2 regions of the Selenomonas sp. oral taxon 920 genome follow, and region 1 is predicted to be linked to the other one. Evidence: riboswitches for the same ligand, from Rfam matches in the RefSeq annotation. Region 1 holds a riboswitch; the other holds the start of a gene.
The links. A riboswitch is a leader RNA that binds a small molecule or an ion and turns the genes downstream of it on or off. The one in region 1 is predicted to bind molybdenum cofactor.

Region 2: another riboswitch for molybdenum cofactor. It lies ahead of BCS37_RS11035 (hydrogenase small subunit); the one in region 1 lies ahead of BCS37_RS10280 (FecCD family ABC transporter permease).

What each region holds. Positions count from the first base shown of each region.
Region 1 covers NZ_CP017042.1:2,156,265-2,161,701, forward strand. The annotation lists gene BCS37_RS10275 (ABC transporter ATP-binding protein) at 1-664, opposite strand, end outside; gene BCS37_RS10280 (FecCD family ABC transporter permease) at 664-1,668, opposite strand; molybdenum cofactor riboswitch at 1,753-1,908, opposite strand; gene BCS37_RS10285 (hypothetical protein) at 2,089-2,832, shown strand; gene BCS37_RS12290 (hypothetical protein) at 2,905-3,021, opposite strand; gene BCS37_RS10290 (YwqG family protein) at 3,136-4,353, opposite strand; gene BCS37_RS10295 (TRAP transporter permease) at 4,350-5,437, opposite strand, start outside.
Region 2 covers NZ_CP017042.1:2,309,061-2,314,497, reverse strand. The annotation lists gene BCS37_RS11045 (M23 family metallopeptidase) at 98-1,006, shown strand; gene BCS37_RS11040 (hypothetical protein) at 1,018-1,776, shown strand; molybdenum cofactor riboswitch at 1,854-2,021, shown strand; gene BCS37_RS11035 (hydrogenase small subunit) at 2,277-3,365, shown strand; gene BCS37_RS11030 (nickel-dependent hydrogenase large subunit) at 3,362-5,275, shown strand; gene cybH (Ni/Fe-hydrogenase, b-type cytochrome subunit) at 5,288-5,437, shown strand, end outside.

The sequences.
Region 1 (5,437 bases):
CCATATGCGTGCCGAAACAGAGCGCGACGCGGCTGTTCAGCAGCAGTGCCTGCTCGGGCAGATGCGTTGTAAAGACCACACCGTAGCCCTTTGCACGCAGACTGTCGATTGTCTGCAGGACGAGCACCTGATTGCGCACGTCGAGTGCCGCCGTCGGCTCGTCCATAAGGATCAGCCTCGTATTTTGAAGCAGTGCGCGCCCGATGGCGACCAGCTGCCGCTGCCCGCCGCTGAGCTCCCTGCACTGGCGGTCGCGAATGTGCGCAATGCCGAGCTCCTCGAGAATCGCATCCGTCTGCGCATAGTCCGCCCTGCTCGGCGCGGAGAACATCCCCGTGCGCACCGTCGCGCCGAAGGACACATAGTCACGCACCGTAAACGAGCTCTCCGCGCTGATGATCTGCGGCACGAACGCGATCTCCCGCGCGCGCTCACGCGGCGACATCGCATAGATGTTCTGCCCGTTCGTATAGATGCGTCCCTGCGTCAGCTCCTGAAATCCCATCAGGCACGCGAGGAGCGTGGACTTGCCGACACCGTTGCGCCCGAGGAGCGCGAGCACCTCGCCGCCCTTGATTGAGAACGAGATATGCTCGAAGATGTACGGCGCGTCCGTGCGGTAGCGGAATGAACCGTCGTCGAGCCAAAGCATTGCGCGCTCCATCAGAAATACCTCCGCTGGCGATAGAGAATCCACGCAAAGAACGGTGTGCCGACAAAGCCGCAGAGAATCCCGAGCGGAACCTCCGCAGAGGTCAGCGTACGCGCGAGGAGATCGGCGAGCATCAGGAAGGACGCGGCGAGTACCGCCGTTGCGGGCAGGAGATGCGCGTGGTTGCCGCCGACGAGCATCCGCGCCAGATGCGGCAGGATGAGCCCGATCCAGCCGATCGTTCCGCTCAGGCACACCGCCGATGCTGTCAGCAGGGTTGCGAGCGCGATCACGGCAAGACGCTCGCGCTGCACATTCACGCCGAAGCTCGCCGCCTCCTGATCCGAGAGCGAAAGCACATTCATGCGCCAGCGCATCGCAAGCAGCCCCGCAAGCGTGAAGACGATGATCGGCGTGACGTAGAGCAGATTGTCCCACGAGACCTTTGCAAGGCTGCCGAGCTGCCAGTAGACAATATCCGCCAGCTCCGTATCGGGGTCGGCGAGGTATTTGAGCAGCCCGATCACCGCCGCCATAAAACCCGATACAATGATGCCGCAGAGGACAAGCACAATGCGCGAGCGGCTCTGCACGAGCTTTGGCAGCATGAGTGTCATTGTAACTGCCGCGATACCGCCGAGGAATGCCGCGACCGCCGTCCCGCCGAGCGTCAGATGCACGAGAATCGCAAGGCACGCGCCCACGCTCGCGCCCTGCGAGACACCGAGCAGATCGGGCGAGACGAGATCGTTGCGGAAGACACCCTGATACGCCGCACCCGATACCGCGAGCGCAACTCCCACGAGGATGCCGCCGAGCACGCGCGGCAGACGGATCACCATGACGACGTTATACATCGACGCATCCCACGTGATCGGAAGTTCAATAAAATTCGATGCAAGAATTGCTGCCACCTGATCGAACGGGACATAGAACCGTCCCACCGAAAGTGAGAGGACGAAAAACAGCACGGCGAGTACACTGCCCGCCGCCATCATACGTGCATATTGCCCCATAAAACCCCTTTCCCGAATTTTCCCAATAAAAATGCCCACCGAAAAAATCCGGTGAGCAATTACAGCGCACAAAAAGAGCGCAGTCCTCCCCATGCCGGTTTTCCTTTGCAATGCAGACAGAAGTCTGCGGGCAGGGAAGGACGTTTCCATACCTTCCCCCGTGATCTGCGGGATTCCGCGATCAGGCCGACGCACCATAGCATACGCCACAGGTACGGCGGCTCGAAAAACATAAATATGTATTTTTTATGAGCATAGCATGAGATTGACGTTTGAACAAGAAAAAATAGATTCTGCCCTTTACCCCAACCAGTTCATCCATCATGACAAAAACTTTGTGCCAATCGTCATCTTGCAAAATTCGATGCGCTCATGTTAGAATGGCAGTGGATTTGTTGACAGTAATTGAGGAGGTATCTTATGTTTCTGACACGATGCACACGCACGATGCGCACAGTTCTCGCGGCTGCGATGCTGGGCGTACTCGCGCTCACAAGCGGCTGTTTCAGCGGCGACGTGAACGTCGTCATCAACGAGGACGGCAGTGCCGATCTGAAGACGACGCTCGTCAGCGTGCCCATGCTCGCCGAGATTGTCGAGCAGAGCAAGGCGGCGACGACGGCGAAGAATCCGGACGCGCAGGTTACGCCCGTGACGAAGGAGAATATGGCGGGCTACGAAATCACGGAGCACTACGCAACGATCGACAAGCTCTCGGAAAATGACTTCTTCAAGGCGAACGAGGGCAAGAACACGGGCATCACCGCGAACAAGAGCCTGTTCTACACGGACTACAACTTTGACCTGCTCTTTGAGGGCAGCCAGAACGGCGGCGGCGCAGGCGCATTCGCGAGCAATATCACGTTCACCTATCAGATGACACTGCCCGTTGTGCCCACAAGCTCGAACGCCGACCGCTCGGAGAACGACGGCAAGCAGCTTACATGGAACCTCGGCAAGACGCTCGTGACGGGTGAGTCGTCGAAGATCGAGGTCGCGTTCCGCCTCTGGAACAAGACGGCAATCATCGGCACCGTCATCCTCGTCATCGTCCTCATCGGCGCAGGCGCATTCTTCATTCTCCGCAAGCGCAAGCCCGAGGAGGAGCAGCAGGTGCTCGAGGATGCACCCATCGACATTACCCCGAACGATAATAAGGACTAAACGGCGCACACAAAAGACGAGGAACTCTTGCGTTTTGCAGGAGTTCCTCGTCTTTTAATATCGTTGTCAAGGCTAATTGTAATGCCCCCAACAGGCAAAAATCAGAATTGCATAACCTTCGATCAGATCGGCAAGCCAATGCTCCTCGTCAATGTGTCGGCTCCAAAAGCTCGTCAAATTCTCTTTCAATGGTTCGGGTTTTCCGATTCCATCGAATGGATTTCACACAATATCCTTGATGAGCTGATTGAACGCTTGACCATCCTCTTATCAAGCTGTTGCCAGTATCGCTTTAACCTTTCGTCACCCGCACTGCAGGATCAGGCGGACGTTGTCGAAATTGCGCGCGGCAAGGTCCTCCTTCCGAATCCAGAAGTAAATCAGACCGCAGTCGCCGTACATGAGCTCCGTTTCATCGTCCTCGACGGTGCCCATCTGAAACAGCAGCACCCAATGATCTGCAGCATTTCTCACAAGTTCCGCTTCCTCCTCTTCGGAGAGCTCTTCCTGCACATCCACGTCAATGCCTCTGCTGTAGAGTTCGCACTCCGGCTCCATTTCATTCTGAATCTCGTCGGCATAGCCGAGCATCTTCATGTGATCATCCCCATGCAATGCAGCGTCACAGCCGAACTCCGCCCGCAGTTCGTTGTAGGTGTCCCAATCCACCTCTTTCCCGCTCCTGCGGCTGTATGCAAAAGACGACAGGAGACTGACGGCATCCGCAAAGGTCAGCGCCTGCTCGCCCACACTCCACTCCTTCGTTTCCTCCGGAATCTGTGTCGGGACAAGCCCCTCCGCCTCGGGGAAATAATAGACGCGCGCATATCCCTCAGACTTTAGTTCAAAGCCCCACTCCATTGACACGGTCTCATAGAAGAAGCTGAGCACACCTGTCTTCGGCAGGAGACCTGTACGGTCATACTGCGCGGCTTCACCAAGATTGATCTGCGCGAGAAAGGCAAGCGGGCGGTTCTTCGTCACCCCCTCGAAGTCCGTTCCCTTATAGTACGGCCAGTCAAAATCTGCGGGCAGGTCAGGCGTTCCGTAGAACTTGCTCGCGCCAACGGGGAGTTTTTCCTGTGCAGGATGATGCGAGATCGCAATCTCGCGCCGCTGTGTACGTTCAAAGAACGCCGTCACCTCACGGCGCACACGCTCGTGCTCTGCCTGAGCCTCACGCACGAGCTGCTCCACACTCATAGAGGCGGGCTCCTCCGCATACCAGCCGTGCTTGTTTTCAACCGCCTCTTGGCACCGCGCCGTCATGCCGCCGGGCTTTCCATAGAAGACGCGCTCGATCTCCGCCTTGCTTGCCGTATCCTCGTCTGCACGCTCCAAATAGCCGAGAGCCAAACGCAGAACACAGAGCTTCGGATACCGATTGATCGCATAAAAGTACAGGGCATAGCCCATGCGGTAGTTCCAGAGCGCATCACGATCGACTTCCGGAGTCTCGTTCAGTGTCTTTATCGCCTCGAAAAAGCTGCGCTCCTCTATATATTCCTGTGCTGTCTTCATGCCGCCGCCCTCTTTGCGCGCGTGTACTGCACCGCAAGAATCACGGCAAAGACAGCGAAACCGATCATGTCGGTCATGCCGCCGGGCTTAATCATGAGGAGTCCCGCAATGATGAGCAGCAGCCGTTCATAAGCACGGCAGTGGTCGGCAAGAAATCCGCAGAGTGCCGAGCTGACGGCGACCATGCCCGCGAGTGCGGTCAGCGTTGTCATGATGAGGGCGAACGGCGTCGCATCCACCATGAGAATGACAGGAGACAACACGAAGATGTACGGGATGATGAATGCCGCAACGGCAAGTTTTGACGCGTGCACCCCCGTCCTCAGCGCATTTCCTCCGCTGATGCCCGCTCCCGCGTAGGCGGCGAGAGCGACGGGCGGTGTCACGTCCGCAATGATGCCGAAGTAGAACACGAACATGTGCGCCGCAAGGATGGGAACGCCCATCTGCACGAGTGCAGGCGCAGCGATGGTCGAGGTGATGACGTAGTTCGCCGTGGTCGGCACGCCCATGCCGAGCACGATTGCCGTGATCATGGTGAAGAACATCGCGGGCAGGAGCATCCCCCCTGCCATCTCGATCAGCCCCGAGGCAAGGCGCAGCCCGACACCCGTCTTCGTGACGACACCGATAATGATGCCCGCCGCTGCGCACGCGATGAGCACGCCGAGCACCGCCTTTGCACCACGCTCGAGCCCGTAGACGATCTCGATCGGCTTCATGCGCGTAGATTTTCGCAGCATGGCACAGGTGATGGAGAGGACGATCGCGACAAGCGCCGCACGCATGGGCGTGTAGCCCGATACGAGGAGATAGACAATGACGACGAGCGGGATCGCGAGGTGCCCGCGTTCCTTGATGAGGGTCAACGAATTCGGCAGTTCGTTGCGCGGGATTCCTTTGAGGTTCTTGCGCTTCGCCTCGAAATGCACACCGAGCCACACACCCGTAAAGTAGAGGAGTGCGGGGATCGCCGCCGCCTTGACGACCTCGATGTAGGAAACGCCGACGAACTCCGCCATGAGGAATGCCGCTGCACCCATAACCGGAGGCATGAGCTGCCCGCCCGTGGAGGCCGCCGCCT
Region 2 (5,437 bases), 150 kb from region 1:
ATAGCACAGAAAACCTGCTGAAACTCAGCAGGTTTTCATTTTGTTCGGCTAGGATAGGGCGAAGGAAACGGACCACATCATAGCATAGGAGAACAGCTTGAACGAAGAAAAACGCTATAAAATCCAATTCATCGACAGCGAGGAGGATGTGACGCGCACTGTGCGCCTGTCGCTCCGCTCCCTACGCCTGATTGCCGTGGGGGCGGGCGCAGCGGTCGCCGTGCTCGCTGTCGGCGCGGTGCTCTCCATCTACACGCTGATGAACGGAGAAATGCACGCGTCTGAGACGGCACAGCTGCGCGAGGCGAACCGCATCCAACAGGAGCAGATCCTGCAGGTGTCGAAAAAGGCATCCGCCCTCCAACAGGATCTTGACAGTCTCCGCCGCGCCGAGGACGGGCTGCGTGCCATCGTCGGTGCACCGCCCGCCGCGGCGGACGAGACTGTGCAGGAGGGAACGGTCTCGCCGACGGGCGGAGAGCAGCATGCGCCGACCACGGCGGATCTCTCCGAGGCACTTGAGATGATCGAGGAGCGTCTCGGTACGCGCCGCTCGTCCATCGACCTCCTCGCCGAGACCATGCGCAGGGAGTTCCCGGGGGCGGCATCCTATGCCTCGGACAGCGCACCGCACACGATGCCCTCCATCTGGCCGGCGGCGGGCTACGTCAGCTCGCCCTACGGTCTGCGCTTTGGCGGTACGGAGTTCCATCAAGGGATCGACATTGCCGCCGATATGGGCACGCCCATCGTTGCGACCGCTGACGGCATTGTCACGGCGGCAGGGTGGAACGGCGGCTATGGAAACATGGTCGATGTGGACCACGGCGGCGGCATTGTGACGCGCTACGGGCACGCCTCCGCGCTCGCCGTGACGGTTGGACAGCAGGTGCGGCGCGGTGAGGTCATCGCCTATGTCGGCTCGACGGGACGCTCTACGGGACCCCATGTTCACTACGAGGTGCGCGTTGATGGGCAGCCCGTCAACCCCGCAGGATATTTATAAGGGAGAATGCTATGAAATCCTTCATTTGTATGATTGCCGCAGGACTTTTTCTCCTGCCTGCATGGGGCGTGAGCGCGGAGAAGAAGGATATCCACGAGGTCATGATGGCAGAGGAGCACCACGGGAGCACCGCGCCCGCAGAGCGTGCATCGGACGAGGAGAGCGTCCTGGACGAGGAGATGGACGAGCTGGGGGATGAGCCTGCCGGTTCGCACGATGAAGACGGCACACTCCGCTCTGTGCCTGAGGGGCCAGCAGCACAGGATGCTGCCGAGGAGCAGTCCGCACCGCAGGACGGTGGGCACGGGATCGGCATTGCTCCCGTGGCATCCGACGCTGCCTACGGCGCGGCGACGGCGATCGAACCCGTGACGCTCGCGGACGGCGACTGGGTCTTTATCGAGGGGGACGAGCGGCGCGGCTGGTTCTTTGACCGCGCGAAGATGCGGCGCAATGGCGATGGGAGCATCTCCTACTGGCAGCTCATCCTCTACAATGACCTCGGCAAGGCGCAGTTCGTGAGTGCAATGCACGACGAAGCGTACCGCAATGTTGGCTACACACTTCAACGGCGCGTGCTCGACCCGAAGAAAAACACGATCCGCACCTACGAGATCATCGCCTATGACACGGAGAATGCGGTCATTACGGACAGTGCGCGTGACGGGCACGCCGCCGAGATCCGCCCGCACACGATGGCGGCGAAGGAACGCGATGCCGTGAAGAAGGCGGCGAAGAAACGGAACATCAAAAATAAATCACACACATGATGAGAATAAATATCAGATATTGACAGTACGGCAATTTCCTGTTAAAATTAACAAATAATTAAGGAAGAGCCTGCAAAGCTCTTTCACGTTTCCGAGCAAAAATATCTAAGGGCACCATTCCTATGATATTGCGCCTGCGCTGCGGGATTCTCCCAAGATGCGCACAGGGTACGGGCAGAAATGCACGCGCCTTTCCGTCGGGAGGAATCGCCTCCCCATTGAAAAGGAAGCGACAGAATTGCCGTCACAGGGCTGTTTCATGCGTCTGTTTCAGGATGTGCAGATGCGGCGTATATGGCTGTGTTAAGGGGCTGTCTGTCATGCCTTTGGGTGCGGGGGACAGCTTTTTTTGCGTGCAAAAAACGAACGCAAAATTAGTTTTCGTACTGCACAAAAGTGTATTTCTTTTTTGATGGGATGGGTGTATAATTATAAAAATTTTCTATAACTATGAGCAATAATTATCAATTATAAATGGTGTATTGGTTAGGAGGATTCATGTGAGTAAAAGGGAGAGCTTATGGGAGGCCTATCTCGCAAAGGGCATGAGCCGCCGCAGCTTTTTGAAGGGCTGTGTGACGCTCACGTCCCTGATGGGGCTGAGCACGGACATGATGACGAAGGTCGTCGAGGCGGCGGAGACGAAGCCGCTGCCGGTCGTGATCTGGCTGCATGGGCACGAGTGCACGGGCTGCGATGAGTCCTTCATCCGCTCGGGTGCGCCGCTTGCATCCGATCTCGTACTGAACAGCATCGCGCTTGAGTACAGCCATGTCCTGAGTGCGGGCTGCGGTGAGCCGTTCGAGGAGCACCTCGAGACGACGATCAAAAAGTACCACGGGGAGTACATTCTCGCGGTCGAGGGCGCGGTTGCATCGGGCGCGCACGAGTATACCTGCATGTCGGGCGGACATCCCTTCTCGCATACGCTGAGGCGTGTCGCCGAGGGGGCAAAGGCGGTCATCGCCTACGGGACGTGTGCGACGGCGGGCGGCATCCAGGCGGCTGCGCCGAATCCGACGGAGTCCACGGGCATTCGCTCGTTCATTGGTTCAAAGCCCTACATCGCCGTGCCCGGCTGCCCGCCGATCCCCGAGGTCATGACGGGCGTCGTCATGCATGTCGCGCTCTTCGGTACGCTGCCCCCGCTCGACGGGGAGGGACGGCCGCGCCAGTTCTACGGCAACCGCATTCACGACACTTGCTACCGCCGTCCGTTCTTCGATGCGGGCATGTTTGCCGATCGCTTCGACGATGCGGGGGCAAAGGCGGGATGGTGTCTCTACCACCTCGGGTGCCGAGGACCTGAGACCTACAACTCCTGCGGCAATCTGCGCTGGTATCAGGGGATGTCGTACCCGATCCAGTCGGGTGCGCCCTGCATCGGGTGCAGCAATGCGAATTTCTGGGACGATGCACCCTTCTCGAAACGTCTGCCCGAGTATGACGGCATCGATGTGGATATGGTCGGTGCGGGTCTTGCCGTCGCTACGGCGGTCGGTGTCGCGGCACACGCGGGCGCGAGCCTTGTGCAGAAGAAATGCCACGAGAAGCAGCTCGAAAAAGAGGGAAAGCAGGTGCATGAATGAAACACGTTGTTGTCGACCCGATTACGCGCATTGAGGGACATCTGCGCGTTGAGATCCAGGTGGATGAGGCGACGGGCAAGGTCACGGATGCCATCTCCTCCGGTACGGCATGGCGCGGCCTCGAGCTCGTCATGAATGATCGCGACCCGCGTGACGCATGGGCATACATCCAGCGCATCTGCGGCGTCTGCACGTCGTCCCATGCGCTCGGCTGCCTACGTGCCGTGGAGGATGCGTTCGGCATCACCATCCCGAAGAACGCACACTATATTCGCAACATCATCGCGGCGTGTCTCGGACATCAGGACCACATCATCCATTTCTACCATCTGCACGCCCTCGACTGGGTCAGCCCGCTCGAGGCGCTCAAGGCGGATCCTGCGGCGACGGCGGCACTCCAGAATACGGTGCTCGCGACCTACCGTCTCCCCTTTCGCGGTCCTGCGGGGCTCGAGACGGAGGCATACCCGCATGACGTACCCGTATCGAATCCCGAGTACTATGCGGCGATCAAGGCGAAGGTGCAGAAGATCGTGGAGAGCGGCCAGCTCGGTATTTTCTCCGCGCAGTGGTGGGATCACCCCGACTATCAGATGCTGCCGCCCGAGGTGCATCTGATGGCGATTTCGCACTACCTCGAGATGCTGGACAAGCAGAAGGATCTCGTCGTACCGCACGTTGTCTTCGGCGGCAAGAACCCGCACCCACACTATGTGCTGGGCGGTATGCCCTGCTCCATCTCGATGGAGGACGGCAATGCGCCGATCAACACGGCACGCCTGGCGATTGTCGACCGCTCGATCCAGTCCGCGCGCCACATGATGAACGACTACTACCTGCCGGACGTGCTCGCCATCGGGCATCTGTATGTGCAGAAGGGCTATGTCTCGGGCGGCGGGCTCGCGAAGGAGCGCGTGCTCGCGTTCGGTATGTTCCCGCAGGAGCCGTTCAGCGGTGCGACAAACGGCGATTTCTTCAGCAAGCTGCTCGTACGCTGCAACGGCGTCGTGGAGAACTTCGCGGGCGGCGTGATGCAGGCAAAGGTTTATGACTTTAAGATGGAGGATGTCTCCGACCCCGAGGTCATCAGCGAGAGTGTTGAGCACGGCTGGTACGAGTACAGCGGCGGCGACAGCAAGGGTCTCCATCCGTGGGAGGGCGAGACGAAGCCGCACTACACGGAGCCGAAGGAAGGCACGAAGACGGAGTGGAAGGCGCTGAACGAGCAGGGCAAATACTCGTGGCTCAAGACGCCGAAATGGCGCGGCAAGCTCTGCGAGGTCGGTCCGCTCGCGCGTTACATCGTGCTCTACACGAAGGCAAAGCAGGGGCTGCTCGGCGACCTCACGTGGGCGGAGCAGATGATCGTCGACCAGATCGACGCGGTGACGAAGGTGCTCGGCGTTCCTGCCGAGGCGTGGCTGCCCTCGACGGTTGGCCGCACGGCGGCGCGTGCGCTCGATGCGCAGCTGCAGGCGGAGATCAGCAAGTTCTTCTTTGACAAGCTCGTCGCGAACATCAAGAGCGGCGACACGCGCGTGGTGAACAACGACAAGTGGGATCCCTCGACCTGGCCGAAGGAGGCAAAGGGCGTTGGCTTCTACGAGGCACCGCGCGGCGGACTCAGCCACTGGGTCGTCATCAAGGACGGCAAGGTCGCGAACTATCAGGCGGTCGTGCCGACGACGTGGAACGCCTGCCCGCGCGATGATGCGGCGGGACACGGCGCATACGAGATGTCGATGATGGATACGCCCGTGAAGATTGCGGACAAGCCGCTCGAGATCGTGAAGGCGGTGCGCTCGTTCGACCCGTGCATGGCGTGCTCGACTCACCTCTTTAACGCGAAGGGGGAGAAGATCCGCGTCGTCACGACCGACCCCTACGCCGGCGTGCGCGTGGACGAATAGGGGGCGATCCGCATGAAACAAGAAGAACGCAAGGAGTACTACCTCTTTAGCCCCTTTCTGCGCATCTTTCATTGGCTGATGGTCATTGCGATCATCGTGCTCTTTATCACGGGGTTCCTCATTACGAAGCCGCCCGTGATTCTTGCCTCCGAGCCGACGAAT